One region of the Streptomyces sp. NPDC059534 genome, then DNA from elsewhere that is predicted to be linked to it. Evidence: riboswitches for the same ligand, from Rfam matches in the RefSeq annotation. Region 1 holds a riboswitch; each other region holds the start of a gene.
What was found. A riboswitch is a leader RNA that binds a small molecule or an ion and turns the genes downstream of it on or off. The one in region 1 is predicted to bind cobalamin.
Positions count from the first base shown of each region.

Region 2: it holds a riboswitch for cobalamin, as region 1 does, so the genes downstream of both, cobN (cobaltochelatase subunit CobN) here and ACFVZH_RS14075 (ribonucleoside-diphosphate reductase subunit alpha) in region 1, are expected to answer to the same signal.
Region 3: it holds a riboswitch for cobalamin, as region 1 does, so the genes downstream of both, ACFVZH_RS02145 (prenyltransferase/squalene oxidase repeat-containing protein) here and ACFVZH_RS14075 (ribonucleoside-diphosphate reductase subunit alpha) in region 1, are expected to answer to the same signal.

Region 1 covers NZ_JBHWAQ010000009.1:133,522-143,397, forward strand. Annotated here, with positions in the region: gene ACFVZH_RS14035 (carbohydrate ABC transporter permease) at 1-888, opposite strand, end outside; gene ACFVZH_RS14040 (extracellular solute-binding protein) at 964-2,241, opposite strand; gene ACFVZH_RS14045 (GntR family transcriptional regulator) at 2,672-3,436, shown strand; gene ACFVZH_RS14050 (aldo/keto reductase) at 3,708-4,673, shown strand; gene ACFVZH_RS14055 (helix-turn-helix domain-containing protein) at 4,762-5,745, shown strand; gene ACFVZH_RS14060 (DUF3311 domain-containing protein) at 5,858-6,112, shown strand; gene mctP (monocarboxylate uptake permease MctP) at 6,109-7,734, shown strand; gene ACFVZH_RS14070 (GNAT family N-acetyltransferase) at 7,825-8,325, shown strand; cobalamin riboswitch at 8,374-8,504, shown strand; gene ACFVZH_RS14075 (ribonucleoside-diphosphate reductase subunit alpha) at 8,636-9,876, shown strand, end outside.
Region 2 covers NZ_JBHWAQ010000011.1:74,778-84,653, forward strand. Annotated here, with positions in the region: gene ACFVZH_RS15870 (MarR family winged helix-turn-helix transcriptional regulator) at 1-17, opposite strand, end outside; gene ACFVZH_RS15875 (DoxX family protein) at 110-457, shown strand; gene ACFVZH_RS15880 (ABC-F family ATP-binding cassette domain-containing protein) at 567-2,165, shown strand; gene cobN (cobaltochelatase subunit CobN) at 2,162-5,782, opposite strand; cobalamin riboswitch at 5,819-5,970, opposite strand; gene ACFVZH_RS15890 (cobalamin biosynthesis protein CobG) at 6,049-7,311, shown strand; gene ACFVZH_RS15895 (precorrin-8X methylmutase) at 7,308-7,961, shown strand; gene ACFVZH_RS15900 (precorrin-2 C(20)-methyltransferase) at 7,958-9,451, shown strand; gene ACFVZH_RS15905 (cobalt-precorrin-6A reductase) at 9,479-9,876, opposite strand, start outside.
Region 3 covers NZ_JBHWAQ010000002.1:6,711-16,586, reverse strand. Annotated here, with positions in the region: gene ACFVZH_RS02170 (hypothetical protein) at 1-109, opposite strand, end outside; gene ACFVZH_RS02165 (hypothetical protein) at 209-796, opposite strand; gene ACFVZH_RS02160 (ferredoxin) at 992-1,225, opposite strand; gene ACFVZH_RS02155 (aldehyde dehydrogenase) at 1,225-2,688, opposite strand; gene ACFVZH_RS02150 (MBL fold metallo-hydrolase) at 2,815-3,897, shown strand; cobalamin riboswitch at 3,963-4,102, shown strand; gene ACFVZH_RS02145 (prenyltransferase/squalene oxidase repeat-containing protein) at 4,176-5,426, shown strand; gene ACFVZH_RS02140 (SCO2322 family protein) at 5,423-6,103, shown strand; gene ACFVZH_RS02135 (energy-coupling factor transporter transmembrane protein EcfT) at 6,100-7,311, shown strand; gene ACFVZH_RS02130 (ABC transporter ATP-binding protein) at 7,308-9,035, shown strand; gene ACFVZH_RS02125 (ECF transporter S component) at 9,059-9,876, shown strand, end outside.

The DNA of each region.
Region 1 (9,876 bases):
GTCGTTGACGACGAACGCCCGGTCGAAGGAGTACGTGGTGAGCAGCTGGAACTCGGGCTCCGGGTGGCCGTTGCGCATCACGTAGACCTGCGGGAAGACGCCCATGTCCCAGATCACCGACAGCGTGGTCAGCATGACGATGATCGGCTTGAGGATGGGCAGGGTGACGAAGCGGAAGACGCCCCAGGCGCCGGCTCCGTCGAGGCGGGCGGCCTCTTCGAGCTCCTTGGGCACCTGCGTGAGGCCGGCGCTCAGGGTGATGACGACGAAGGGGACGGCGCCCCAGACGACCAGCAGCATGATCACGGCGAGGCCCTGCGGGCCGCTGGCGAACCAGTTGTGGCCGATCATGTCGACGCCGGGGATGCGGCTGAGCAGCCAGTTGAGCACGCCGTAGTCGGCGTCGAAGAGCCACTTGAAGATGGCGGTGGCGACGATGATGGGCATGCCCCAGCTCGCCACGAGCACGATGTTGATCAGCGCCTTGACCCAGCCGGAGACGCGCTGGAGCAGCAGGGCGATCATCATGCCCAGGACCATGGTGACGATCACGGCGCCGGCCGCGAAGATCACGGTGCGCAGGACGACGGCCCAGAACTCACTGTCGGTGAGGATCTTGGTGAAGTTGTCGAAGCCGGCCGACTCCGCTTCCTCGAAGCCCCACAGCTGGGGCTGGCCGAACTTCTGGAACGAGAGGGCGACCAGGCGGACCAGCGGATAGCCCAGTACCAGGAGCAGGACGAGGAGGCATGGCGCGAGCAGCAGCCATGGGACGCCTGCCCCGCCGTTCTTCTTGCCGGGCTTCCCCGGGCCACCGGCTGTGGAGCCGGAGGGTGGCGATTGCCGCACCGGCGGCACCTTCGCGGTGGTTGTGTCTGCGGCACTCATCCCGTGCTCCTCAGCGATCCCTCTCGTGGTACGGGCGGCAGGGCCCCGTCACGGTGACGGGGCCCTGCCCATAGGTCACTTGGTGTTGATGACCTTGTCGATCGCGGTGTCGGCGGCCTTGGCCGCCTCCTCCACGGACTTGCCCTTGGCGATGTCGATGAGCATCGTCTTGAGGATCTGGGCCTTCTCGACCTGACCCCAGCCCGGAGCGGTCGGGACGAAGTAGCTCGACTCGGCGGCGGTCGCCGCGACGGCGGTGGCCGGGTCGCTCTTCAGCGGCGCGAGGTCCGCCTTGTTGTTCGGCAGGTTGCCCTTGCCGATGAGGCCCTTCTGGCCCTCGGCGCCGGTGAAGGCGGCGATCCACTCGCCGGCGACGCCCTGCGCCTTGGACTTGACCGGGATGGCCAGGTCGGAGCCGCCGAGGAAGACCGGGAGGGCCTTGCCGGACGGGCCGGGCATCACGAAGTTCTCGAGCTTGTCCTTCAGCCCGCCGACCTTGTCGGACTTCGGGTCGGCGGCGGTGGCGCCCTCCCAGCCGGCGGCGAAGATCGTCGCGGACTTGCCCTGGCCGAAGACGACGGGACGGTCGGACTCGTCCTTCGTCTTGTCGCCGTGCATGTACTTGTCGAGGATGTTCTTGTACTCGGTGAGGCCCTTGACGGACTCCGGCGAGGACAGGTTCGCCTTCCAGGTCTCGCCGTCCTGCTTGGCGATGGAGCCGCCCGCGTCGAAGACGAAGGACATCGCGGCGTACCAGTCGGGCGACGGCTGGTACCAGGCGCTGAACTTGTCGCCCTTCTTCGCCTGGATGGCGTCGAGGGCGGCGGTCAGCTCGGCCCAGGTCTTCGGGGCGGCCTTGACACCGGCCTCCGCGGCGACGTCCTTGCGCCAGGTGCCGACACGGCCACCGGCGTAGTAGGGGACACCGTAGGTCTTGCCGTTGTAGGTGACCGAGTCCTTGAGGGCGTCGAGCCACTTGTCGGAGTTCGCGAACTTCGACGCGTCGACCGGGGCGAAGGCACCCTTGGCCATGTAGCTGATCATCTCGGTGTTGCCCATTTCGACAACATCCGGGGCCTTGTCCGTGGCGAGCACCGCGTCGAGCTTGGTGTTCTTGTCCGGCCAGCCGTAGTACTCGTGCTTGATCTTGATGCCCGGGTGCTTCTTGGTGACCGCGTCGTCGGCGGCCTTGACCAGCTCGGGCCAGTTGTTCTGGGCGTCGACCGTCAGCCAGACGGTGAGCTCCTTGGCGTCGCCGCCCGCGTTGTCTCCGGACTTGTCGGAGCCCCCACACGCCGCGATCGAAACCATCATGCCCGCGACGCCGATCGCCGCGATGAGCTTGCGCTTCACGCCACCCTCCTCAGGGATGCTGCAACCCCTGCCCACCGCGCGAAGACATACGTCGGGTAGTGCTCGTGGGGCTGGGACCTGGTCTTTAATGGTTTAGACCAGTACCCGGAGCTTGGCCTAGACCTTTTGGGGTGTCAAGGGTGCGTAAGACGGGTAGTGGCGTCCGTTATCGGACCGACACCTCGCCCCGTCGCGGCTCGCGGGCGAGGCCGACGGAGGCCGGAGGGAGAGGTCCACACCTCTCGGCCGGAATGGCCTAGACCAACGAGGGACTCCTCGGTGTATAAGAGGCAGGGAACGACTCCTCCTCGCCGAACCGGCACATATCGGCAGGAGAAACAGTGAGGGCACACGAAGCGTGCCACCATGTGAGCCGCGACAGACGGAGGAGCCGGTGACGGCAACAGCACAGGAGTCGGGAAGGCAGGCCATGGCCACGGACGCGGGCGGCACCGAGACAGAGGGCGGGGCAGTCACCCGTACCGCGCGTGTGCCCAAGTACTACCGGCTGAAGCGTCACCTGCTCGACATGACGGAGACCCTGCCGCCCGGCACGCCGGTGCCGCCGGAGCGCACCCTGGCCGCCGAGTTCGACACCTCGCGGACCACCGTGCGCCAGGCCCTCCAGGAGCTGGTCGTCGAGGGCCGCCTGGAGCGCATCCAGGGCAAGGGCACGTTCGTGGCCAAGCCCAAGGTCTCCCAGGCCCTGCAACTCACCTCGTACACCGAGGACATGCGGGCCCAGGGACTCGAACCGACCTCGCAGCTCCTCGACATCGGCTACGTCACCGCGGACGACACCCTCGCCGGCCTGCTGGACATCTCCCCCGGCGGCCGCGTCCTGCGCATCGAGCGGCTGCGGCTCGCGAGCGGCGAGCCGATGGCCATCGAGACCACCCACCTTTCGGCCAAGCGCTTCCCCGCGCTGCGCCGCTCCCTGGTGAAGTACACCTCTCTCTACACCGCCCTCGCCGAGGTGTACGACGTGCACCTCGCCGAGGCCGAGGAGACCATCGAGACCTCCCTCGCCACCCCGCGCGAGGCCGGGCTGCTCGGCACCGACGTCGGCCTGCCGATGCTGATGCTCTCCCGCCACTCCCTCGACGGTCAGGGCGAGCCGGTGGAGTGGGTGCGCTCGGTGTACCGCGGCGACCGGTACAAGTTCGTCGCCCGCCTCAAGCGCCCCAACGGCTGAGGCCCGGCGGCCGAGGCCCGGCCGGAGCACTCCACCGGCCGAGCCCGGCGGCCGAGCCCCGGCGCCCGGCACGCCCCGGCGGACGCTCCGGGACCCTGGCAGCTTCCGCCCGGCACGAACGTGACACCTCCGCGACGCCGCAGGTCGGCCGGCCGCTCCCGGCACCCGGGGCGGCGGCACCAAGTGACCGGGCGGAGGCTGCCACCCGATCCTCGATGACAGCGCGGGCCCGACGGCGTCAGCCTGGGGCTCCGCACACGAGGAGACGATCATGGAGTACACCACCCTCGGGGGTCCGTCCGGCCCGCGAGTGAGCACCCTCTGTCTGGGCACCCTGCCGTTCGGCACCCGGATCGACGAGGCGGCGACCTTCGCCGTCCTGGACCGCTTCCACGAGGCCGGCGGGACGTTCATCGACACGGCGAACACCTACGCCTTCTGGGAGCCCGGCGCGACCGGCGCCGAGAGCGAGCTGGTCATCGGCCGGTGGCTGCGCAGCCGGGGCGTACGGGACGAGATGGTGCTCGCCACCAAGGTCGGCGCGCTGCCCGACCCGCCCGGCTCGGCCTGGCCGGAATGCGCGGAGGGGCTGTCCGCCCCGGTGCTGCGCCGCCAGGTGGAGGAGAGCCTGCGGAATCTGGGCACGGACCGGATCGACCTCTACTACGCGCACATCGACGACCGGTCGACCCCGGTCGCGGAGACGATGGGCGCGTTCGGCGAGCTGGTGGCGGCGGGGAAGATCGGCCGGGCGGGCTGCTCGAACTTCGCGGCCTGGCGGGTCGAGGAGTCGCGGGGCGCGGCGGCGGCCGCGGGGGTGCCGGACTACGCGGCCGTGCAGCAGCGGTACACGTATCTGCGGCCGCGGCCCGGGGCGGAGTTCGGGGTGAACCCGCACGCCTCCGAGGAGCTGCTCGACTATCTGGGGACCCGGCCCGAGCTGACCTTCGTGGCGTACACGACGCAGCTGACCGGCGCGTACACGGATCCGCGCAAGGAGATACCCGAGCAGTACCGGCACGGGGGTTCGCGGCGGCGGCTCGCGGTCCTCGCCGAGGTCGCGAAGGAGCTGGGCCTCACCGCGAACCAGGTGGTGCTGGCGTGGGCGCTGGGTGGCGGGCTCCCGGTGCTGCCGGTGGTCGGGGCGAGTTCGGCGGTTCAGCTGGACGAGTCGCTGGAGGCGGTGGGCGTACGGCTGGACGACGGGATCAGGCGGCGGCTGGACCAGGCCGACTGACCGACCCCGCCCCTTTATTGGTCTAGACCTGAACGGGTGTCCCCTCTAGCATCGTCGCGGCACGGACAGCGACGAGGGGAGGCGCCGGATGCTGGAGGCGCTCGGCATAGCGGAGCAGCCGGAGGCCGTCTACCGGCTCCTCCTGGAGCGGCCCGGGTGCGGCCCGGCCGAGCTGGCGGAACGTCTCGGCCGCACCGAACCGGAGGTCCGCGAGGCCCTCGCCCGCCTCGCCGACCTCGGACTCGTCCGCGTCGACGCCGCCACCGGCACGGCCGAACCCTTCACCCCGGACGTCGGCTTCTCCTTCCTGCTCTCCCGCGCCGAGGCCGAACTCGGCCGGAGCAGACGCCGGTTCGAGCAGGCGGGCCGGGCGGTGGCCGGCATCCTCGCCTCGTACGGCGACCGCCCCGGCGCCGGCGTCCGGCACGACCTGGTCGACCGCATCACCGGCCTCGACCAGGTCCGCGAACGCCTGGAGGACCTGGCGGCCAACGCCCGCACCGAATGCCTCTCGCTGCTCACCGGCGGGGCGCAGCTGCCCGACACGATGGACGCCAGCCGGCCCCTGGACCGACTCGCCCTGGAACGAGGGGTGCGGATCCGGTCGATCTACCAGGAGAGCTTCCGCAACGACCCGCCGACCGTCGACTACGTGCGCTGGTACCGCGACCTCGGCGGCGAGGCCCGGACCATGCCCGTCGTCCCGATGCTCATGGTGGTCGTCGACCGTGAGGCCGCGCTCGTCCCGGTCGACCCGGCGGACGGGCGCGCCGGCGCCCTGGAAGTGCGCAGCCCCGGTCTGGTGCACGCCCTCGTGGTGCTCTTCGACCGGCTGTGGGAGGCGGGCACCCCGTTCGGCGAGAGCCCGCGCCGGGACGAGCACGACCTGTCCCCGCAGGAGCGGGAGTTGCTCCTGCTGCTCGGCATCGGCTGCACCGACGACGTCGCGGCCCGGCGGCTCGGGGTCTCGCTGCGGACGGTCCGCCGGATGAACGCGGAACTGATGAACCGGCTGGGCGCGCGCAGCCGGTTCGAGGCGGGGGTGCGGGCGGCCAAGGAAGGCTGGCTCTGAGGAGATTTCCGAATAATCGGTTCCGTTATGCGGACGGGGGTTCCCTGCGGCGGAGGCGTCCCCTAGATTTCCCCAGCATTACCGAGGTGATCAGCGAGGGGACGGAATCGCCATGTCAGAAGCGACACAAGGGAAACAACCGACCATCACCCCCCTGAGGGTGGTGATCGCGCTCTGCCTGTTCGCCCCGTTCGTGGCGATGCTCTGGGTGAGTTCGTACGCGAAGACCGAACCGCTTTTCGCCGGCATCCCGTTCTTCTACTGGTACCAGATGCTCTGGGTGCTGATCTCCACCGTGCTCACCATGATCGCGTACAAGCTGTGGCAGCTGGACCAGCGTGCCCGCAAGGGAGGTGACGCGCGATGAAGGACGGCGTGAACGGCGTGGCGCTCGGCGTCTTCGTCTTCTTCTTCGTGGCCGTCACGGTCATGGGCTTCCTGGCCGCGCGCTGGCGCAAGGCCGACAATGAGCAAAGCCTCGACGAATGGGGCCTGGGCGGCCGGTCGTTCGGCACCTGGGTGACCTGGTTCCTGCTCGGCGGCGACCTCTACACCGCGTACACCTTCGTCGCCGTCCCGGCGGCCATCTACGCGGCGGGCGCGGCCGGTTTCTTCGCCGTGCCGTACACGATCCTGGTGTACCCGCTGATCTTCACGTTCCTGCCGCGCCTGTGGTCGGTCTCGCACAAGCACGGGTACGTGACCACCTCCGACTTCGTCCGCGGGCGCTTCGGCTCCAAGGGCCTGTCGCTCGCCGTCGCGGTCACCGGCATCCTCGCCACCATGCCGTACATCGCGCTCCAGCTCGTCGGCATCCAGGCCGTCCTGGACGTGATGGGCGTCGGCGGCGGCGAGAACACCCACTGGTTCGTCAAGGACCTGCCGCTGCTGCTCGCCTTCGGCGTCCTCGCGGCGTACACGTACTCCTCGGGTCTGCGCGCCCCGGCGCTCATCGCCTTCGTCAAGGACACGCTGATCTACATCGTCATCGCGGTGGCGATCATCTACATCCCGATCAAGCTCGGCGGCTTCGACGAGATCTTCGCCAAGGCCGGCGAGGCGTACGCGCAGACCAACCCGGCGACCGGCAAGCCGCGCGGCGCGCTCGTCCCCGGCGAGGCCGGCCAGTGGACGTACGCGACGCTCGCGCTCGGCTCGGCGCTCGCGCTCTTCATGTACCCGCACTCGATCACGGCGACGCTGTCGTCCCGGAGCCGCGAGGTCATCCGCCGCAACACCACGATCCTGCCGCTGTACTCCCTGATGCTGGGCCTGCTCGCGCTGCTCGGCTTCATGGCGATCGCCGCCGGGATCAAGGTCAAGAACGGCCAGCTCGCCATCCCGCAGCTCTTCGAGACGATGTTCCCCGACTGGTTCGCGGGTGTCGCCTTCGCGGCGATCGGCATCGGCGCGCTCGTCCCGGCGGCCATCATGTCGATCGCGGCGGCCAACCTGTTCACCAGGAACATCTACAAGGACTTCATCAAACCGGACGCGACACCGGCGCAGGAGACCAAGGTCTCCAAGCTGGTCTCCCTCCTGGTGAAGGTCGGCGCGCTGGTCTTCGTCCTCACCATGGACAAGACCGTCGCGATCAACTTCCAGCTGCTCGGCGGCATCTGGATCCTCCAGACCTTCCCGGCCCTCGTCGGCGGCCTGTTCACCCGCTGGTTCCACCGCTGGGCGCTGCTCGCCGGCTGGGCCGTCGGCATGGTCTACGGCACGGTCGCCGCGTACGGCGTCGCCAGCCCGACCCAGAAGCACTTCGGCGGCTCCTCCGCCGAGATCCCGGGCATCGGCGAGATCGGCTACATCGGCCTCACCGCCTTCGTCCTCAACCTCGTCGTCACGGTCGTCCTGACCTTCGTCCTCAAGGCCGTCAAGGCCCCCGAGGGCATCGACGAGACCTCGCCGTCCGACTACACGGCGGACGCCGGCGACACCGGCGTGCGGACCGAGCCGCCGAAGGTCGGCGTCGGGACGCACTGACCCGCGGCACGGCCGTACGCGCAGGGGCCCGGGATTCTCCGCCAGGAGATCCCGGGCCCCCGCGCGTCGCCCGCGGGGGAGACTGGCCCCATGGACTTCACGATCAGGGCGGTACGGCCCGAGGAGCACGAGGAGCTGGGCGAGCTCACCGCGGGCACCTATCTGAACGACGGGCTGCTGAAGTACGGGGCCGAGGACTCGTACCTGCACGTGCTGCGGGACACCGAGCGGCGGGCGCGCGAGAGCGAGGTGCTCGTCGCCGAGGACGGCGACGGGCGGCTCCTGGGCGGGGTGACCTTCGCCCGGGGCGCCACCCCCTGGGCCGACATCGCGGTCGAGGGCGAGGCCGAGTTCCGCATGCTCGTGGTCTCCCCGGAGGCCCGCGGCCGGGGCGTCGGAGAGGCCCTCGTGAGGGCCTGCGTCGAGCGGGCGCGGGACCTCCCCGGCTGCGCGCGTCTCGTGCTCTCCACGGACGTCTCCATGGTCGCCGCGCACCGGATCTACGAGCGCCTGGGCTTCGTCCGCACCCCGGACCGGGACTGGGAGCCGATCCCCGATCACTCTCTGCGCACCTACGCCCTGGAGTTCTGAGCCGGGGCGGCGACACAACATGTGGGGGGTGCCAAGAGCGGCGCCCCCCACATGTATGCTCGTGCTCGCTGTCGACGCAGGGGAATCCGGCGCGAATCCGGAACTGTCCCGCAACGGTGTGCTTCGTGCGGATTCGTACGGAGTCAGTCCGAGGACCTGCCGCCAGCGCACCCGGTCCTTCCGTTCCGGGTGCCACTGACTTCCGGGCCTCGCGGAGTGGGCCGGTGGACACGGCGCGGCCCATGAACCGTTCGCGCCCCTGCCCGCCTTCCCCCGTCGCGGCCCCGGCCGAGCGAGGGAGAGCCCCCACGTGACCATCGCGCCCGCCGATCCGGCTTCGGCCGAGGCTTCCGCGGTCGAGAGCGACGGCCCCGGGACCGTGCTGCTGCGGACCCTGACCGACCTCACCGCCGATCTCCCCGACACCGACCCCGGCAAGGTCGCCGCCGCCGCGCTGCGCGGCCGCAGCGCCGCGTCGGACGAGGCGGAGCTGCGCGAGCTGGCCACCGAGGCGGCCGCGGGCCTGATCGCCGACGACCCGGCGTACTCCCGGCTCGGCGCCCGGCTCCTGACGATCACCATCGCCGACGAGGCGGCCGGGCAGGGCGCGGTCTCCTTCTCCGCCTCCGTCGCCGTCGGTCACCGCGAGGGCCTGATCGCCGACCGCACCGCCGAGTTCGTCGCGCTGCACGCGGACCGGCTCGACGCGACGATCGACGCGGCCGGCGACGACCGCTTCGGCTACTTCGGTCTGCGCACCCTCTACTCGCGCTACCTGCTGCGCCACCCGATCACCCGCCAGGTGATCGAGACCCCGCAGCACTTCATGCTGCGTGTGGCCTGCGGTCTGGCCGAGGACGACAGCGTCCGCGCGCTCGACGAGGTCGCCGCGCTGTACGGGCTGATGAGCCGCCTGGACTACCTGCCGTCCTCCCCCACGCTCTTCAACTCCGGCACCCGCCACCCGCAGATGTCCTCCTGCTACCTGCTGGACTCCCCGCAGGACGAGCTGGACTCCATCTACGACCGCTACCACCAGGTCGCGCGCCTCTCGAAGCACGCGGGCGGCATCGGGCTCTCCTACTCCCGCATCCGCGCCCGCGGTTCGCTGATCCGCGGCACCAACGGGCACTCCAACGGCATCGTGCCGTTCCTGAAGACCCTCGACGCCTCCGTCGCCGCCGTGAACCAGGGCGGCCGCCGCAAGGGCGCCGCCGCCGTCTACCTGGAGACCTGGCACGCGGACATCGAGGAGTTCCTGGAGCTCCGCGACAACACGGGCGAGGACCAGCGCCGTACGCACAACCTGAACCTGGCGCACTGGATCCCGGACGAGTTCATGCGCCGGGTCAACGCGGACGCCGAGTGGTCGCTGTTCTCCCCGGCGGACGTACCCGAGCTGGTCGACCTGTGGGGCGACGAGTTCGACGCCGCCTACCGCGCCGCCGAGGCCAAGGGCCTGGCCCGCAAGTCGATGCCGGCCCGCGACCTCTACGGCCGGATGATGCGGACCCTGGCCCAGACCGGCAACGGCTGGATGACCTTCAAGGA
Region 2 (9,876 bases), on a different contig from region 1:
GTCGGATGAGCTGCCATGTCGTCCACCGTAACAACAACACGATTGTGGAGCGAGATGAATCATTGATACTCTTCAACGATTTTCGTCCCCATACCGTTGGAGCCTGTCCATGTTCACCGCATACGTCGTCGCCGCGGCCCTGCTCGCCTTCGCGGCCACCGCCTCCGCCTTCCTGACCTTCACTAGGAATCCGCAGGTCGTCGGCAACATGACCAAGGTGGGCGTGCCGGAGAGCCGGCTCCCGCTGCTCGCGACGGCGAAGGCGGCCGGCGCCCTCGGTCTCCTCGCGGGGCTCTTCATCCCGGCGCTCGGCGTGGCCGCGGCCGCGGGCCTGGTGCTCTACTTCGCCGGCGCCGTCATCGCCCACCTGCGGGCGAAGGACTTCGAGCTGGCGCCGGCGGCGGTACTCACCCTGATCTCGGCGGCCGTACTGGTCCTGCGCATAGCCTCCGCCTGACCACAAAGGTTCGACAATACGAGACGTATCGTCTTGCGAACCCTCCCGCCATGCCGTACGGTCGAGCCCACGAGACGGATCGTCTCGTCCCCGATGGCTGGAGGTGCCTTTGTTCCGTGCCCAATTCATCGACGTCGGCAAGCGCCACGACGACCGGTCCACCCGGAACCGGACCGTGCTCGACCGGGTCTCGTTCACCGTGCGGCCCGGCGAGCGGCTCGGCGTCGTCGGGGACAACGGCTCGGGGAAGTCGACCCTGCTACGGCTCCTCGCCGGCGTGGAGACCCCCGACAACGGCATCGTGGCCGTCGACGCCCCCGGCGGGCTCGGCCACCTCGCCCAGACCCTGGACCTCCCCGCGACGGCCACCGTCGGCGACGCCGTCGACCACGCGCTCGCGGACCTGCGGAAGCTGGAGCGGGCGATCCGGACCGCCGAGGCGGACCTCGCCGTCACCGGGGACCTCGCCGGATACGCGGAGCTGCTCGCCGCCCACGAGGCCCGGGGCGGCGCCGGGGCGGACCGGCGCGTGGAGACGACGCTGCGGCGGCTCGGGGAGCCCGGCCCGCTCGACCGGGAGCGGCCCCTCGGGACCCTCTCCGGCGGACAGCGGTCGCGCCTCGCGCTCGCCGCCGTGCTCGCCGCCGCGCCCGAACTGCTGCTGCTGGACGAGCCGACGAACGACCTCGACGACCAGGCCGTGGCCTGGCTGGAGGACCGGCTGCGCGCCCATCGCGGCACGGTCGTCGCCGTCTCCCACGACCGGGTGTTCCTCGACCGGGTGACCACCGCCGTCCTGGAGGTCGACGAGGAGCGCCACACCGTGCGCCGCTACGGCGACGGCTACGCCGGCTACCTGGCCGGGCGCGCCGCCGAACGGGCACGCCGGCAGCGTGCGCACGAGGAGTGGAAGGCCGACCTCGCCCGGTACACGGCCCTCGCGGACACCCACATCGACCGGTTCTCCGCGATCCCCCGCAAGGCCCCGGCGGCGTTCAGCGGGGCGGGCGCCTTCCGCGCCCGGTCGCGGGCGCACGGCGCGATGAGCCGTATCCGGGCCGCCCGCGAGCGGCTCGCCCGGCTCACCGGCCACCCGGTGCCCGCGCCACCCGAACCCCTCCGCTTCCGCGCGGGCCTCGTGGGCGAGGGCGCGCCCGTCGACCTGGCCGGCGTGCGGGTGGACGGCCGGCTCCGCCTGGACGCCCTCCGCCTCGACGCGGGCGAACGGCTGCTGGTCACCGGGCCGAACGGCGCCGGGAAGACCACTCTCCTGAAGGTCCTGGCGGGTGAACTCGCCCCGGACGCGGGCACGGTGACAGCACCGGCCCGCGTCGGGACGCTCCGCCAGGAGACGGCCCCGCCCACCGACCCCCGTACGGTGAGCGAGACCTTCGGAGAAGACCGCGCGGACGAACTGCTCGCCCTCGGGCTCTTCTCCGCCCGGGACCTGACGACCCCCGTCCGGTTCCTGTCGACCGGACAGCGGCGGAAGCTGGAGCTGGCCCGGCTGGTGACGTCACCCGCCGACCTGCTCCTCCTCGACGAGCCGACCAACCACCTGGCCCCGGGCCTGGTGGAGGAGATCGAGGCCGCGCTCGCGGGGTACCGGGGCACGCTGGTCGTGGTCAGTCACGACCGGCGGCTGAGAGAGGGCTTCCGGGGCCGCCGTCTCGAACTGACCCCGGCCCCGGCCCTCGTGAGGTCCTAGTCCTCGTCCGGGCCCTCCAGGTCGCCCTCGGTCTCCAGGTACACCTGGCGCAGGGCGGCCAGGGTCTCCGGGTCCGGCTTCTCCCACATGCCGCGGGACTCGGCTTCGAGGAGCCGCTCGGCGATGCCGTGCAGGGCCCAGGGGTTGGCCTCCTTGAGGAATGCCTGGTTCGCCGGGTCGAGGACGTACTCCTGGGTCAGCTTGTCGTACATCCAGTCGGCGACCACGCCCGTCGTGGCGTCGTACCCGAAGAGGTAGTCGACGGTCGCCGCCAGCTCGAAGGCGCCCTTGTAGCCGTGGCGGCGCATCGCCTCGATCCAGCGCGGGTTGACCACGCGGGCGCGGAAGACGCGGGAGGTCTCCTCGACGAGGGTGCGGGTGCGGACGGTCTCGGGGCGGGTCGAGTCGCCGATGTACGCCTCGGGGGCCGTGCCCTTGAGCGCGCGGACAGTCGCGACCATGCCGCCGTGGTACTGGAAGTAGTCGTCGGAGTCGGCGATGTCGTGCTCACGGGTGTCCGTGTTCTTCGCGGCGACCGCGATCCGCTTGTACGCGGTCTCCATCTCGGCACGGGCCGGGCGGCCTTCGAGCCCGCGCCCGTACGCGTACCCGCCCCACACCGTGTACACCTCGGCGAGGTCGGCGTCCGTGCGCCAGTCGCGCGAGTCGATCAGCTGGAGGATGCCCGCGCCGTACGTCCCCGGCCGGGAGCCGAAGATGCGGGTGGTGGCGCGCCGCTCGTCGCCGTGCTCGGCGAGGTCGGCCTGCGCGTGCGCCCGGACGAAGTTCTCCTCGACCGACTCGCCCTCCAGGCCGGCGACCAGCCGGACGGCGTCGTCGAGGAGGCCGATGACGTGCGGGAACGCGTCCCGGAAGAAGCCGGAGATGCGCAGGGTGACGTCGACGCGCGGGCGGCCCAGCTCGGCGAGCGGGATCGGCTCCAGGCCGTTGACGCGGCGGGACGCCTCGTCCCACAGCGGGCGGACGCCGAGCAGGGCGAGCGCCTCGGCGATGTCGTCGCCCGCGGTCCGCATCGCGCTCGTCCCCCACAGGGAGAGGCCCACCGAGGTCGGCCACTCGCCGTTGTCGGTGCGGTAGCGCTCCAGGAGGGAGTCGGCGAGCGCCTGGCCGGTCTCCCAGGCGAGCCGGGACGGCACGGCCTTCGGGTCGACGGAGTAGAAGTTCCGGCCGGTCGGCAGGACGTTGACCAGGCCGCGGAGCGGGGAACCGGACGGGCCGGCGGGGACGAAGCCGCCGTTCAGGGCGTGCACGGCGTGCGTCAGCTCGTCGGTGGTGGCGGCGAGGCGCGGCACGACCTGCTCGCAGGCGAAGCGCAGGACGGAGTGGACCTCCGGGCCGTACGCGGCGGCGACCGTGCCGACCGCGTCCACCGACCAGTCGGCGGCCTCCATCGCCTCGACCAGCTCGCGGGCCTTGGCCTCCGCCTCGTCGGCGGTGGTGCGGGTCGCGGCCGACTCGTCGAGACCCAGGGCCTCGCGCAGGCCGGGCAGTGCCTGCGTGCCGCCCCAGATCTGGCGGGCGCGCAGGATGGACAGCACCAGGTTGACCCGGGCCTCGCCGGCCGGGGCGCCGCCCAGGACGTGCAGACCGTCGCGGATCTGGGCGTCCTTGACCTCGCACAGCCAGCCGTCGACGTGCAGCAGGAAGTCGTCGAAGCCGTCGTCCCCCGGGCGCTCCTGGAGGCCCAGGTCGTGGTCGAGCTTGGCGGCCTGGATCAGCGTCCAGATCTGGGCGCGGATCGCGGGCAGCTTCGCCGGGTCCATGGAGGAGATCTGCGCGTACTCGTCGAGGAGCTGCTCCAGGCGCGCGATGTCGCCGTAGGAGTCGGCGCGGGCCATCGGCGGCACCAGATGGTCGACGAGCGTGGCGTGGACGCGCCGCTTGGCCTGGGTGCCCTCGCCGGGGTCGTTGACGAGGAAGGGGTAGACGAGCGGCAGGTCGCCGAGGGCCGCGTCGGGGCCGCAGGCGGCGGACAGGCCGGCGTTCTTGCCGGGCAGCCACTCCAGGTTGCCGTGCTTGCCGAGGTGGACCATGGCGTCGGCACCGAAGCCGCCGTCGTCGGCGCGGGCGGCGATCCAGCGGTAGGCGGCCAGGTAGTGGTGGGACGGCGGGAGATCGGGGTCGTGGTAGATCGCGATCGGGTTCTCGCCGAAGCCGCGCGGCGGCTGGATGAGGATCAGCAGGTTCCCGCGGCGCAGGGCGGCGAGGACGATGTCGCCCTCCGGGTTGCGGGAGCGGTCGAGGAACATCTCGCCGGGCGCCGGGCCCCAGTGCTCCTCGACGTGGGTGCGCAGTTCCTCGGGCAGGGTCGCGTACCAGCGCTTGTAGTCGGCGGCCGGGATGCGGACCGGGTTCTTCGCGAGCTGTTCCTCGGTGAGCCAGTCCTGGTCGTGGCCGCCGGCGTCGATGAGGGCGTAGATCAGCTCGTCGCCGTCGCCGGAGACCAGACCCGGGAGGTCCTCCTCCGGTCCGAAGTCGTAGCCCTCCGCGCGGAGGCGGCGGAGCAGGGCGACGGCGGAGGCGGGGGTGTCGAGGCCGACCGCGTTGCCGATGCGGGAGTGCTTGGTGGGGTACGCGGAGAGGACGAGCGCCAGCTTCTTCTCGGCGTTCGGGATGTGGCGGAGCCGCGCGTGCCGGACGGCGATCCCGGCGACGCGGGCCGCGCGCTCGGTGTCGGCGACGTACGCGGGCAGGCCGTCCTCGTCGATCTCCTTGAAGGAGAACGGGACGGTGATCAGCCGGCCGTCGAACTCGGGCACGGCGACCTGGCTGGCGGCGTCCAGCGGGGAGAGGCCCTCGTCGTTCTCCGCCCAGGCGGACCGCGAGCCGGTCAGGCACAGCGCCTGGAGGATCGGCACGTCGAGCGCGGCGAGCGCGCCCGCGTCCCAGGCTTCCTCGTCGCCGCCGGCCTGCGCCTCGGCCGGCTTGGTGCCGCCGGCGGCGAGGACGGTGGTGACGATCGCGTCGGCGGTGCGGAGGGTGTCGACGAGCTCGGCCTCGGGGGCGCGCAGGGACGCCACGTACAGCGGCAGCGCCTGGGCGCCGGCGTCCTCGATCGCGTCGCAGAGGGCGCCGACGAAGGCGGTGTTGCCGCTCATGTGGTGGGCGCGGTAGTAGAGCACGGCCACGGTCGGGCCGTCGGTGCGGCGCGGGGTGCGGTCCAGCGGGCCCCAGGTGGGGGCGGCGGCCGGGGCCTCGAAGCCGTGGCCGGTGAGGAGGACCGTGTCGGAGAGGAAGCGGGCCAGCTGCTCCAGGTTGGCGGGGCCGCCGTGCGCCAGGTAGGCGTGCGCTTCGGTGGCGACGCCGACGGGGACGGTGGACGCCTCCATCAGCTGGGCGTCGGGAGCCTGTTCGCCGCTGAGGACGACGACCGGCTTTCCGGCGGCGCGGATCGCGTCGAGCCCCTCCTGCCAGGAGCGGAGTCCGCCGAGGAGGCGGACGACGACCAGCTCGGCGTCGTCGAGGAGGGCGGACAGTTCGGCGAGGGGGAGGCGCGAGGGGTTGGCGAAGCGGTACTCCACCGGGCCTGCGGAGCCGGCGTTCGCCGCCCGGGCGCTGAGCAGGTCGGTGTCGGAGTGCGACAGCAGCAGAAGCATGGCGTGCGGTGGCCTTCCTCGGGGTTGTCCGCGCCCCGGGTGGTCGTATGGATGGCGGGAGTTCCTGACTCACCCGTTCCAGGTCGTGCCGAAACACGACCGGGCCGGGCTCACAGTGGCGGGACCGCGCCGGATTCTCACCGGGCTTCCTCCCCGGGGTCCTGGGACCCCATGCCGTCTGCATAGTAGATCGTGCCGTCGGCGGGCCGGGCCGGGCCGGGGAGTCGGCCGGATCACACCCGGTGGTCGGCCGGTTCCCCGTGGGTATGCTCGCCGCCATGCCGCCCACCCCACCCCCGGCGCCCGAACCGGGCGAACCTCGCATACGGGACCGTGGCGACGCCTGCCCCGGGGCGCTGCGCCTGCACTCCGCCGACGACGGGCGGCTCGCCCGACTGCGGCTGCCCGCCGGACGCTTGACGCCACGTCAGACCGAGGTCCTGGCCCACGCGTCGGAGACCCTGGGCGACGGGCGGATCAGCATCACCTCGCGCGGCAACGCGGAACTGCGCGGCCTCGCGGACGACTGCGGGGCACGGCTCGCCGAGCTGCTCGCCGAGGCTGACCTGCTGCCCTCTCCCACCCACGAACGCGTCCGCAACATCATCGCCTCGCCCACCGCCGGCCTCGGCGGACTCGGCCACGCGGACGTGCAGTTGTGGGCACGCGAGCTGGACGCCGCGCTGTGCGCCGAACCGCGGGCCGCGTCCCTTTCGGGACGGTTCCTGTTCGTCCTGGACGACGGGTGCGGAGAGGTCGCCGGGCTCGGCGGGGATGTGAGCTTGGTCGCAGAGGCGGACGGCTCCGTGCGGCTGTGGCTCCGCTCCCGGGTCTTCCGGATCGACGCCGCCGACGCCGTCCGCGCCGCCCTCGCCGCCGCCCTCGCCTTCCTCGACGCCGCCGAGGCCGCCGGGAACGGGGCCTGGCGGCCGGGCGAACTGCCCGACGAGCACGTTCCGGACTGGGCCGCGGCCCTGGCGCGGGCCGGCATCACCGCCGAGCCCGTCCCCGTACCGCCGCTCACCGTGTCCCCGCCGCCCGCGCCCGGCGCGCTCCCCGGCGGCGCCCTGCACGTCCTCGCACCGCTCGGCCGGCTGACCGCCGCCCAGCTGCGGGCCCTGCTGCCCGCCGCCGAACTCCGGCTCACCCCCTGGCGCGGCGTGGTCGTCGTGGCTCCGGCCCCCGCGGCCGGCCCGGCACCCCGCACCGGCACGGACCGGCTGCGGGAGCTGGAGCGGCACGGGCTCATCACCCGGCCCGAGGCGCCCGGGGCGGGGGTCACCGCCTGCACCGGGCGGCCCGGCTGCGCCAAGTCCCTCGCCGACGTCCGGGCGGACGCGCTCGCCGCGCCCGCCGGGCCGCTGCCCGTGCACTTCTCCGGGTGCGCCCGCCGCTGCGGGCACCCGTACGGCGGCTGGATCGAGGTCCTCGCCACCGGCGACGACACCTATCTGGTGGACGGACTCCCCACCCCCCGCAGCTCCCTGACCGAAGCGGTCGCCACCGCCCGCACGAACCCGACGAGATGAGCGAGAGCAACAGGATGTTCGACTACGAGAAGGACGGAGCGGAGATCTACCGCCGGTCCTTTGCCACGATCCGTGCCGAGGCGGATCTGGCGGGCCTGCCCGCCGACGTCGCCCAGGCGGCGGTCCGGATGATCCACGCCTGCGGCATGACCGACCTCGTACGCGATATCGCCTACTCGCCGCAGGTCGTCTCCCGCGCCCGCGAAGCCCTCCGGGCCGGCGCGCCGATCCTCTGCGACGCGCAGATGGTCGCCAGCGGTGTCACCCGCAAGCGGCTGCCCGCCGACAACGAGGTGATCTGCGCCCTCTCCGACCCGTCGGTGCCGGCCCTCGCCGCCGAACTGGGCACCACCCGCTCCGCCGCCGCCCTCGAACTGTGGCGGGACCGCCTCGAAGGCTCCGTCGTCGCCATCGGCAACGCGCCCACCGCCCTCTTCCACCTCCTGGAGATGGTCGCGAAGGGCGCCGGGAAGCCCGCCGCCGTCCTCGGCATACCGGTCGGCTTCATCGGCGCCGCCGAGTCCAAGGACGCCCTCGCCGAGAACACCCTCGGCCTCGACTACCTCGTCGTACGGGGCCGGCGCGGCGGCAGCGCCATGACGGCCGCCGCGATCAACGCGATCGCCCACGAAGCGGAGATCCAGGCATGACCACCGTGACCGGAAAGCTGTACGGCGTCGGACTCGGCCCCGGCGACCCCGACCTGATGACGGTCGCCGCGGTGAAGGCCATCGCCGCCGCCGACGTCGTCGCGTACCACTCGGCCCGCCACGGCCGCTCCATCGCCCGCTCGATCGCCGCGGAGCACCTCCGCGAGGACCACATCGAGGAGCGGCTGATGTACCCGCTCACGGTGGAGACGACGGACCACCCCGGCGGCTACCGGGGCGCCCTGAACGACTTCTACGAGGAAGCCGCGGCCCGTCTCGCCGCGCACCTCGACGCCGGCCGCACCGTCGCCGTCCTCGCCGAGGGCGACCCGCTGTTCTACGGCTCGTACCAGCACATGCACAAGCGGCTCGCCGACCGCTACGACACCACCGTCATCCCCGGCGTCACCTCGGTGAGCGCCGCCGCCGCCCGGCTCGGCGAGCCGCTGTGCGAGGCGGAGGAGGTCCTCACGATCATCCCCGGCACCCTGCCGGAGGACGAGCTGACGGCCCGTCTCGCGGGCACCGACTCGGCGGTCGTGATGAAGCTCGGCCGCACCTTCCCCACCGTGAAGCGGGCCCTGGAGCGGGCCGGCCGCCTGGACGACGCCCGGTACGTGGAGCGGGCGTTCATGACGGGCGAGCGGACCGGTGCCCTGTCCGAGGTGGACCCGGAGTCCGTCCCGTACTTCTCCGTCGCCGTCCTGCCCTCCCGCGTCGACCAGGAGCCCCCGGTACGGGAACGCGGCGAGGTCGTCGTCGTCGGCACCGGCCCGGCCGGGGCACCCTGGCTGACCCCCGAGTCGCGCGGCGCGCTCGTCAACGCCGACGTCCTCGTCGGCTACACCACCTACCTCGACCGGGTGCCGGTGCTCCGCCCCGGCCAGATCCGCCACGGCTCCGACAACAAGGTCGAGTCCGAGCGCGCCGAGTTCGCCCTCGACCTGGCCCGCCGCGGCCGGAAGGTCGCGGTCGTCTCCGGCGGCGACCCGGGCGTCTTCGCGATGGCCACCGCCGTCCTGGAGGTCGCCTGCGAACCCGCCTACGCCGACGTCCCCGTACGGGTCCTCCCCGGGGTGACCGCCGCCAACGCGGCCGCCGCCGCCGCGGGCGCCCCCCTCGGCCACGACTACGCGACGATCTCGCTCTCCGACCGGCTCAAGCCCTGGGACGTCATCGAGGCCCGGCTGCGCGCCGCGGCCTCCGCCGACCTCGTGATCGCCCTCTACAACCCGGGGTCCAAGTCCCGTACGCACCAGGTGGCCGCCGCCCGCGACCTCCTGCTCGACCTGCGTGCCCCCGAAACCCCGGTGGTCGTCGCCCGCGACGTCGGCGGCCCCGAGCAGTCGGTCCGCATCGTCACCCTGAAGACCCTGGAGCCCTCCGAGGTCGACATGCGCACCCTGCTCCTCGTCGGCTCCTCGCAGACCCGCGCGGTACGGCGGCCCGACGGCCACACCCTCACCTGGACACCCCGCCGCTACGGGTGAAGCCACCGGGCCCCCAGGCCGGCCGGGTCACCCCCGCAGCACCCGGGCGGCTGCCTCCTCGGGGGTCGTCGCCACCGGGACGCCCTCCGGGACCGGCGGGCGGCGGACCACGACGACCGGGAGGGCGGCCTCGCGGGCGGCGGTGAGTTTGGGGGCGGTCGCGGCGCCGCCGCTGTCCTTGGTGACGAGGACGTCGACGCGGTGACGGGCGAGGATCTCGCGTTCGCCGTCCAGGGTGAAGGGGCCCCGGTCGAGGAGGATCTCGGTGCGGGCCGGCATCGGGGCGTCCGGGGCGTCCACGGAGCGGACCAGGAACCACTGCGGGCGGTCGGCGAACGCGGCGAGGCCCATCCGGCCGGTGGTCAGGAAGACACGGTCGCCGAAGCCGTCCAGGGCCTGGGCGGCCTCCTCCAGGGACGCCACGG
Region 3 (9,876 bases), on a different contig from region 1:
ACGAACCCCCGGACGCCGAACCGCCCTTGTCCGCACCGCCCTCGCTTCCGCAACCCGCGACCAGCAGCACCACACCGGCGGCCGCGGCCACCAACCTCGCCTTGCGCACGACACTCCCGAATACGCTCATACGAAGGCCCGTCGCCCCCGTGACCAAGGGCATAGTTTTGCACGTGGGAACGGGCGACGTACGCAAAGGCGCCTTCGGTCAAGGCCGTTCGCGGTCCTTCCCGAACAAGGAGTCCAACTCCTGTTCGGTGAACTTGTTCATGCACGCGTCCTCCGTCGCCTGCAGGGAGATCATGTCCACGACCAGCCCCTGCTTCACGTCGTGATGGCGGGCCAACAGCGTCCAGCCCCGCTTCTTGAGCGTGACCCCGACCATGGTGTCGCCCTCCTCGCCGACCTTCTCGACCTGCCGGTTCCCCTCGGTCCACGCCTGGCCGACCAGCGCGTCGACCGCCTCCTCGAAGTCGCGGCGCGACCCGTCGACGGGAGGGCCGACGTACTGCCATCCGGCCGTGCAAGCGGTGACACGCTCCTCGAGCCGCTCCCGCTCCGTGGACGGGGCGGGCCGCGGCGTGGAGCCCGTGCCGCCCGCCCCGCCCGGCCCCGCCAGGTCGGACTTCGGCAGCCCCGCCTTCTCGACGGCGCCCACGATCTCGGCGTGCACCGTCTCCCGGCCGAAGGCGGAACCCCCTCCCCCGGCGCCCGCGCCCGTCCCGCATCCCGCCCCGAGAAGCACCACCGCCGTCGCGCCCGCGACCGCCGCCCACCGTGTACCCCGACCCCGCATACCTGCCCCACTCCCTGTGTGTCCGCTGTGCCGAGGGAGTGTCACACACGCGGTACGCGCAGGTCACGGGCGTTGTCCGGCGGACGGCGGGGCGGGCGGGGCCGGCGCCGGGCCGGGGCGGGGCGGGGCCGGGAAGCGGCGGAGCCCCCGCCGCTTGCCCACCGCCTCCCCGCCGAGCCCCCGCCGCTTCCCCGGCTATTCCTCCGGCGGGAACACCGGCTCCCCGCCGTCCGCGACGGTGATCAGGATCGCCTCCACCGGGCAGCCCTCGGCCGCGGCGAGCAGTGCCTCGCCCGCGTCCGTCTCCGCCTCCGCCGGGTGGGACTGGCGGGCCGTGTCGAGACGGAAGCCGTGCGGGGCGTGGTCGACGCACATGCCGGAGCCGATGCAGACGCCGCGGTCGACCTCGACGCGCCAGCGGTCGCCCATCACGCGCCGCCCTCGTAGCCGGCCGGAAGGTGGATCATCTTGTGCTCCAGGTACTCGCCGAAGCCCTCGGGGCCGAACTCGCGTCCCAGGCCGGAGTTCTTGTAGCCGCCGAAGGGGCCGAGCATGTCGAGGCTGAAGGTGTTGACGTTGAAGGTGCCGGTGCGCACCCCCCGGGCGAAGTCGATGCCGTGCTCGACGTCGCCGGTCCAGACGCTGCCGCTGAGGCCGAAGTCGGAGTCGTTGGCGATCCGGAGGGCCTCGGCCTCGTCCCCGTACGGCAGGAGGCAGATGACCGGGCCGAAGATCTCCTCGCGGGCGATCCGCATGGAGTTGTCGACGCCGCCGAAGAGGGTCGGCTCGACGTACCAGCCGCGGTCGAGTCCGGCCGGGCGGCCGCCGCCCGCGAGGACCTTGGCGCCCTCCTGCTGGCCGATGCCGATGTAGTCGAGGGAGCGCTGCTGCTGGCGGCGGGCGACGAGCGGGCCGACCTGGGTGGCCGGGTCGAGCGGGTCGCCGACGACGAGGGCGCCCGCCGCCGCGGCGAGGGCCTCGGCGATCTCCTCGTACCGCGAACGGGGGGCGAGGATGCGGGTCTGGGCGACGCACGCCTGGCCGTTGTTCATCCAGGCGGCCGGGACGATCCCGGCGACGGCGGTCTCCAGGTCCGCGTCCGGCAGGATCACGGCGGCCGACTTCCCGCCGAGTTCGAGGGTGACGCGGGTGAGGTTGCGGGAGGCGACCTCCATGACCCGGCGGCCGGCGGCGACCGATCCGGTGAAGGACACCTTGTCGACGCCGGGGTGCCCGACGAGGTACTCGCTGACCTCGCGGTCGGCGGGCAGGATGCTGAGGACGCCCTCGGGCAGCCCGGCCTCGGTGGCGATCTCGGCCAGGATGTACGAGTCGAGGGGCGACTCCGGGGACGGCTTGAGGACCACCGTGCAGCCGGCGAGCAGGGCGGGCCCCAGCTTGGCGGCGGCGGTGAACTGCGGGACGTTCCACGGGATGACGGCCGCGACCACGCCGACCGGCTCGCGCCGGACCAGCAGCGGGCCGAGGACACCGCCGCGCCGCTCCTCGTACGGGAAGTCCCGGGCGACGGTGATCGCCGCGTCCCACACCATCATCGCGCCGAGCGCCTGGGCGAGGACGGACCACGAGTACGGGGAGCCGTTCTGCGCGCTGATGGAGCGGCCGATCTCCTCGTACCGCACCGCGATCGCGTCCTTGATGCGGCTGACGACCTCGATCCGCTCCCCGACCGTCATCCGGGGCCACGGCCCCTCGTCGAAGGCCCGGCGGGCGACCGCGACCGCCCGGTCGACATCCGCCTCGGAGGCGTGCGGGACGCGTCCGATGACCTCCTCCGTGTGCGGGGAGATCACCTCGATCACTCCGGTGCCCAGCGGATCGGTCAACTCCCCGCCGATGAACAGCTTTCCGTGCTCCACAAGCTCGGTCATGACCGCTGCCTCCCGAGGAGATGGATTCCCTGGACTTCCTGACGATGCCTCAGAACTGATACCAGTTCTAGTTATAGTGGGCAATGGTCGAGCAAGCTCCGTACGGTCTCGTAGAGATGAGGGCACATGACCCAGGTGACCGAGCACGGCGGAGGCGTCTGGTCGCTCCGGGTGCCCATCCCGGACAACCCGCTCGGCCACACCCTGGTCCACGTGCTCGACACCGACCGGGGTGCGGTGCTCGTCGACACCGGGTGGGACGACCCCGCGTCGTGGGCCGAACTCGCGGGCGGCCTGGAGGTGTTGGGTCTTTCGGTGCGGGACGTCCACGGGGTCGTCATCACCCACCACCACCCCGACCACCACGGCCTCTCCGGCCGGGTCCGCGAGGAGTCCGGGGCGTGGATCGCCATGCACGCCGCCGACACCGCCGTCGTGCGCCGGACGCGGAGCGCCGAACCCGGCACCTGGCTGGACTACCTCGCCCGCAAGCTCGCCACCGTCGGCGCCCCCGAGGACCACATCGCGCCGCTGCGGGCGGCCCGCGCGTCCGGCCGGATGCGGACGCTGCCGGGCCTGCGCTCCGCGCTCCCCGACCGCGAGATCGTCCCCGGCGAGCTGCTCGACCTGGCCGGCCGGCGGCTGCGCGCCATCTGGACGCCCGGCCACACCCCCGGTCACGTCTGCCTCCACCTGGAGGAGGAGCACCCCGCGCGGCTGCCCGGCCACGGCCGGCTCTTCTCCGGCGACCACCTGCTGCCCGGGATCTCCCCGCACATCGGTCTGTACGAGGACCCCGACGACGCCACCGGGGCCGATCCCCTCGGCGACTACCTCGACTCCCTCGAACGGATCGGCCGCCTCGGCGTCGCCGAGGTCCTCCCCGCCCACCAGTACGCCTTCGCCGACGCCGCCGGCCGGGTCCGCGAACTCCTCGACCACCACGAGGAACGCCTCACCGGGCTCCTCGGCCTCCTCGCCGCCCCGCTCACCCCCTGGCAGCTCGCCGAACGGATGGAGTGGAACCGGCCCTGGGACCAGATCCCCCACGGCTCCCGCAACATCGCCGTCAGCGAGGCCGAGGCCCATGTGCGCCGCCTCGTGAAACTGGGCCGCGCGGAGGCCGTGACCGGCACGGACCCGGTCACCTACATCGCCGTGGAGCCGGTCGCGCTCCCCGCCCGGCCGGCGGCGCGCCCCCCGCGGTGACCTGCCGCCTCCCCCTGAGTCGGTGCGGTGTGAGGCGTCTCGCACCGCCGGAGCGGAGGGCGTACGGGCCGGTACAGTGAGCGGGTCGTCATCATGCCCGTACGGGGGGAAGACCGGTGCGAATCCGGCACTGACCCGCAACCGTGAGCCGGTCCCCGCAAGGACCGGCAAGTCGGAATGCCCCGCCCGGGACGTGACCGCCGGCACCGTCGAGGAATACGGAGCCGGAGCCTGGTGCCCTTGAGGCGTGCCGGTGCCCGGCCGCAGGAGAGGGCCCCATGAACACCGTCCGCCGCAGCGCCGCCGCGCTCGCCGCCGCCGCCGTCGCACTCGGCGCCGCAGCCGCCGTCCCGGCCGCCGCCGCGCCCTCTCCGACCCCCTCGACCGGCACCCCCGCGACCGGCCTGTACGGCACGAAGGACCCGACGTACGACGGCGTCTGGCGCCAGTCGCTCGCCTTCCTCGCCCAGCGGAGCACCGGCTACCAGCCCGCCGACCAGGCCGTGGGCTGGCTCCTCGGCCAGCAGTGCGCCGACGGCTCGTTCGCCTCGTACCGCGCGGACGCGGCGACGCCCTGTGACGCCAAGACGATGCGGGACACCAACGCCACCGCCGTCGCCGTCCAGGCGCTCGGCGCCGTCCGCCGCCAGGCCGCCGCGCCCGAGAAGGTCGACCAGGCCGTCAAGGCCGGCAGCGCCTGGCTGAAGACCGTGCAGAACAAGGACGGCGGCTGGGGCTACGGCGCCGGCGGCGCCAGCGACGCCAACTCCACCTCGATCGTCGTCGGCGCGCTCGCCGCGACCGGGGAGAAGCCCGGCTCGTACACCTCCGCCGACGGCCGCACCCCGTACGACGCGCTCCTCTCCTTCGCCCTGCCCTGCTCGGACAAGGACGGCGCCGGGGCCTTCGCGTACCAGCCGGACAAGGCTGGCACGCTCCTCGCGAACGCCGACGCCACCGCCGCGGCCACCCTCGCCGGACTCGGCAAGAGCATCGCCGCCACCAAGGCGTCCCCCGAGCAGCCGCCGGTCTGCACCGACCTCACGAAGCCGACCGCCGAGCGGGCCGCCCTCAACGGCGCCTCCTACCTGGCGAAGGCCCTCGCGAAGACCGGCCACCTCACCACCCCGCCGATGCCGGGCGCCACCGACACGACCGAGAAGCCGGACATCGGCAACACCGCCGACGCGGTCGTGGCCCTCGCCGCGGCCGGCGCCGCCCAGGAGGCGGAGCCCGCCCTCGTGTGGCTGGAGAAGAACTCCGCCGCCTGGGCGAAGGAGAGCGGACCGGCCGCGTACGCGCAGCTGATCCTGGCCGCCCGCGCCACCGAGACCGACCCGCGCGAGTTCGGTACGGCGGACCTGGTCGAGCAGCTCAACGCCACCGGCCCCGCGCCCAAGACCCCCGACACCTCCGCCTCCTCCACCAGCGACGACGAGGAGTCCGGCTTCGACATCTGGTGGATCATCGGCATCGGCACGGTCGTCGGCGTCGGCATCGGCTTCCTCGTGAGCGGCCGCAAGAAGTGAGAGCCACCCGCAGGGCGGGCGCCCGGATCGCGGGCGCCGCGGCCGGGGCGCTGCTGACCCTGACCGCCGTCGCGGCCGCCCCGGCGCAGGCCGCCGGCTACCGCTACTGGTCGTTCTGGGAGAGCGACGGCGGCAAGCCCTGGGCGTACGCCACCCAGGGCCCGGCGACCGCCCGGCCCGCCGACGGCGACGCGATCGGCTTCCGTTTCGCGATCAGCCAGGGCACGAGCGACACCTCCCAGCCGGCCCTGGCCCCCGACTTCGCGGGGATCTGCGGGGGCGTGGAGAAGAAGGACGGCAGCAAGCGGATCGCCGTCGTCGTCGACTTCGGCGGCCCCGCGGACGCCCCGCCCGGCGAGCACCCGCCGGAGAAGCTGATCAAGGTCGGCTGCGCGGAGGTCCGCGAGGACGCGACGGGCGCGGAGGCGCTGGCCGCGGTGGCGAAGCCGCTGCGGTACGACAGCGCGGCCATGCTGTGCGGGATCGCCGGCTATCCGGCGCGGGGCTGCGGCGAGCAGGTCGCGGAGAACGCCCCGGCGTCCCCCGCGCCCACCGCTCCCGCGGCCGCCGCCCCCGGGCACGGCAGCGGCGGTCCGTCCTTCGGCGTGCTCGCCGGCGGGGCGGCCGTCCTGGCGCTCGGCGGCGCCGCGATCTGGAAGGCCCGCCGTCGCGGATGAGCCCCGCCCGTAGCCGCGGCACGTTCACGGCCCCGCACACGGACCGGCCCGCGCCGGGGTCCCGGCCCGCGCCGGGGTCCCGGCCCGCGTCGGGGTCCCGGCCCGGTCCGGGCTCCCGGTTCGCGGCCCCGGTGGCGACCCGGGCCAACGCGCTGCACGCCGGAGCCTGGTGGCTATGGGCCCTGGGCCTGGCCGTCGCCGCCTCCCGCACCACCAATCCGCTGCTGCTCGGGCTGCTCGTGGGAGTCGCCGGATACGTCGTGGCGGCCCGCCGTACGGACGCGCCCTGGGCCCGTTCGTACGGCGCCTTCGTGAAGCTCGGCCTGTTCGTCGTCTTCCTGCGGGTGGTGTTCTCGCTGCTGCTGGGCTCCCCCATCCCCGGCACGCATCCGCTGTTCACGCTGCCCGAGGTGCCGCTGCCCGACTGGGCGCAGGGCGTACGGATCGGGGGGCGGGTGACGGCCGAGCAACTGGTCTTCGCGCTGTACGACGGCGCCAAACTGGCGACCCTGCTGATCTGCGTGGGCGCCGCGAACTCCCTCGCCAACCCGGCGCGGCTGCTGAAGTCGCTGCCGGGCGCGCTGTACGAGGCCGGGGTCGCCGTCGTCGTGGCGATGACCTTCGCGCCGAACATGGTCGCCGACGTGGTCCGGTTGCGGACCGCCCGCCGCCTCCGGGGCCGCCCGACGGGCGGGGTGCGGGCCGTGCTCCAGATCGGCCTGCCGGTCCTCGAAGGGGCCCTGGAGCGGTCGATCGCCGTGGCGGCCTCGATGGACGCGCGCGGTTACGGGCGGACGGCGCGGGTCCCCGCCTCCGTGCGGCGCACCACGAACGTGCTGACCCTCGGCGGGCTGCTCGGCGTCTGCGCCGGCTCGTACGGACTCCTGGCCGCGGAGGGCGCCGGATACGGGCTCCCGCTGCTCGGCGCCGGACTCCTCGCCGCCCTGGCCGGCCTCCGCCTCGGCGGCCGCAGGACGCTCCGCACCCGCTACCGGCCCGATCACTGGGGCGCGCGGGCCTGGCTCGTCGCCGGCTCCGGTGTGGCGGTGGCCGTCCTCATGATCTGGGCGAACACCATCGCACCCGACGCGCTGCACCCCGGCGTCGTACCGCTGGAAGCGCCCGAGCTGCCGCTCTGGCCGGCCCTGTCGGTCCTCGTCGGCCTGCTGCCGGCCTTCGTCGCGCCCGTCCCCAAGGAGAGCACGTGATCCGCTTCGAGAACGTCTCGGTGACGTACGAGGACGAGGCCGAACCCACCCTCCGGGATGTGCGCCTCACCGTCCCCGAGGGCGAACTCGTGCTCCTCGTGGGTCCCTCCGGCGTCGGCAAGTCCACTCTGCTCGGCGCCGTCTCCGGCCTCGTCCCGCACTTCACGGGCGGCACCCTCACCGGCCGTGTCACCGTCGACGGCCGCGACACCCGCACCCACCCGCCGCGCGAGCTCGCGGACCTCGTGGGCACGGTCGGCCAGGACCCGTCCGCCCACTTCGTCACCGACACCGTCGAGGACGAGCTCGCCTACGGCATGGAGTCCCTCGGTCTCTCCCCGGCCGTCATGCGCCGCCGTGTCGAGGAGACGCTCGACCTCCTCGGTCTCGCCGAGCTCCGCGACCGTCCCCTGGCCACCCTCTCCGGCGGGCAGCGCCAGCGCGTCGCGATCGGCTCCGTCCTCACCCCCCACCCCAAGGTCCTCGTCCTCGACGAGCCCACCTCCGCGCTCGACCCGTCCGCCGCCGAGGACGTCCTCGCGGTGCTCCAGCGCCTCGTCCACGACCTGGGAACGACCGTTCTCCTCGCGGAGCACCGCCTCGAACGGGTCGTCCAGTACGCGGACCAGGTACTGCTGCTGCCGGACGGCGTGATGGGGCCGCCCGCGGAGGTCATGGCGGTCTCGCCGGTGCATCCCCCGGTGGTGGCGCTCGGGCGGCTCGCGGGGTGGGAGCCGCTGCCGCTGACGGTGCGGGACGCGCGCCGGAGGTCGGCTCCGCTGAAGGCGCGGCTGGAGGGGCGGGTCCCCGCGGGGCCGCTGCCCCGCCTCGCGCCGTCCCCTCTCCCCGGGTCCGTCCCGGACTCCGGTCCCGGTACGCCGGACGGACCGGGAGCCACTGGTGCCGCAGAGTCCCGGGGCGGGGGATTCCTTCCGTTCCGGCGGCGCCGTACCCGACCGGCCGGCCCCACCGGGGCCCCTCTCGTGCTCGCCGACGGCCTCGGCGTCCGGCGCGGCCGGGTGGAGGCCCTGCGCCGGGTCGACCTCCGCGTCGACGCCGGCGAGACCGTCGCGCTCATGGGCCGCAACGGCGCGGGGAAGTCCACCCTGCTCTCCACCCTCGTGGGGATGATCGAGCCGACCGTCGGCACGGTCCGGGTCGCGGGCCTGCCCCCGCACACGACGGCTCCCCGCGAGCTGATCCGCCAGGTCGGCCTGGTCCCGCAGGAGCCGCGTGACCTCTTGTACGCGGACACGGTCGCCGCGGAGTGCGCGGCGGCGGACGGGGACGCGGGCGCGGCGCCCGGGACCTGCCGGGCGCTGGTGGAGGAGCTGCTGCCGGGGGTGGCGGACGGGACGCATCCCCGGGACCTGTCCGAGGGGCAGCGGCTGGCGCTCGCGCTGGCCGTGGTGCTGACGGGCCGGCCGCCGCTGCTGCTGCTCGACGAGCCGACGCGGGGCCTGGACTACGCGGCCAAGGCCCGGCTCGTGGCCCATCTGCGCGGGCTCGCCGCGGCGGGGCACGCCATCGTGCTGGCCACGCACGACGTGGAGCTGGCGGCGGAGCTGGCGCACCGGGTGGTGATCGTCGCGGACGGCGAGGTGGTGGCGGACGGCCCGACGGCCGAGGTCGTCGTCTCCTCCCCGGCGTTCTCGCCGCAGGTGGCGAAGATCCTCGCCCCGCAGCCCTGGCTCACGGTCGAGCAGGTGGAGGCGGCCCTGTGAGCACCCGTCCCCGCACCCGTCCCGTGAAGGGCCCGGCGCCGGGCCCCCGGGCCGCACGCACCCGTCCGGTCCGGCTCGGGCCGCGTTCGGTGGCGGCGCTGGTCCTGGTCTCCGTGATCGGGCTCTTCGGCATCTGCTGGCCGCTGTTCGCCGACGCGGGCTCGGCCGTCACGACGCACGCGGCGGACGCGCCGTGGCTCTTCGCCGCCCTGCTGCCGCTGCTGATCGCGGTGGTCGTCGCCACGATCGCCGACTCCGGGATGGACGCGAAGGCCGTCGCGATGCTGGGGGTGCTCGCCGCGGTGGGGGCCGCCCTGCGGCCGCTCGGGGCGGGGACGGCCGGCCTGGAGCCGATGTTCTTCCTGATGGTGCTGAGCGGCCGGGTTCTGGGGCCGGGGTTCGGTTTCGTCCTCGGTGCGGTGACGATGTTCGCGTCGGCCCTGCTCACGGGGGGTGTGGGGCCGTGGATGCCGACGCAGATGCTCGCGATGGGCTGGTTCACGATGGGCGCCGGGCTGCTGCCGGGCCCGACGGCGCTGCGGGGGCGGGCCGAGCTGGCGATGCTCTCCGTGTACGGCTTCGTGGCGGCGTTCGCGTACGGCACGGTCACCAATCTGTACGGCTGGGTGACGCTCGGCGGCGGCGCGGTCGACGCGGGTGGCGGGAGCGGCGGGATCTTCTTCGTCCCGGGTGCTCCGGCGCACGAGAACCTCGTCCGGTTCCTCGCCTTCCTCGTGGCCACCTCCCTCGGATGGGACCTGGGCCGCGCCGCGCTGACCGTCGTCCTCACCCTGACCGTCGGCGGCGCGCTCCTGCGGGCGCTTCGGCGGGCCACGCGACG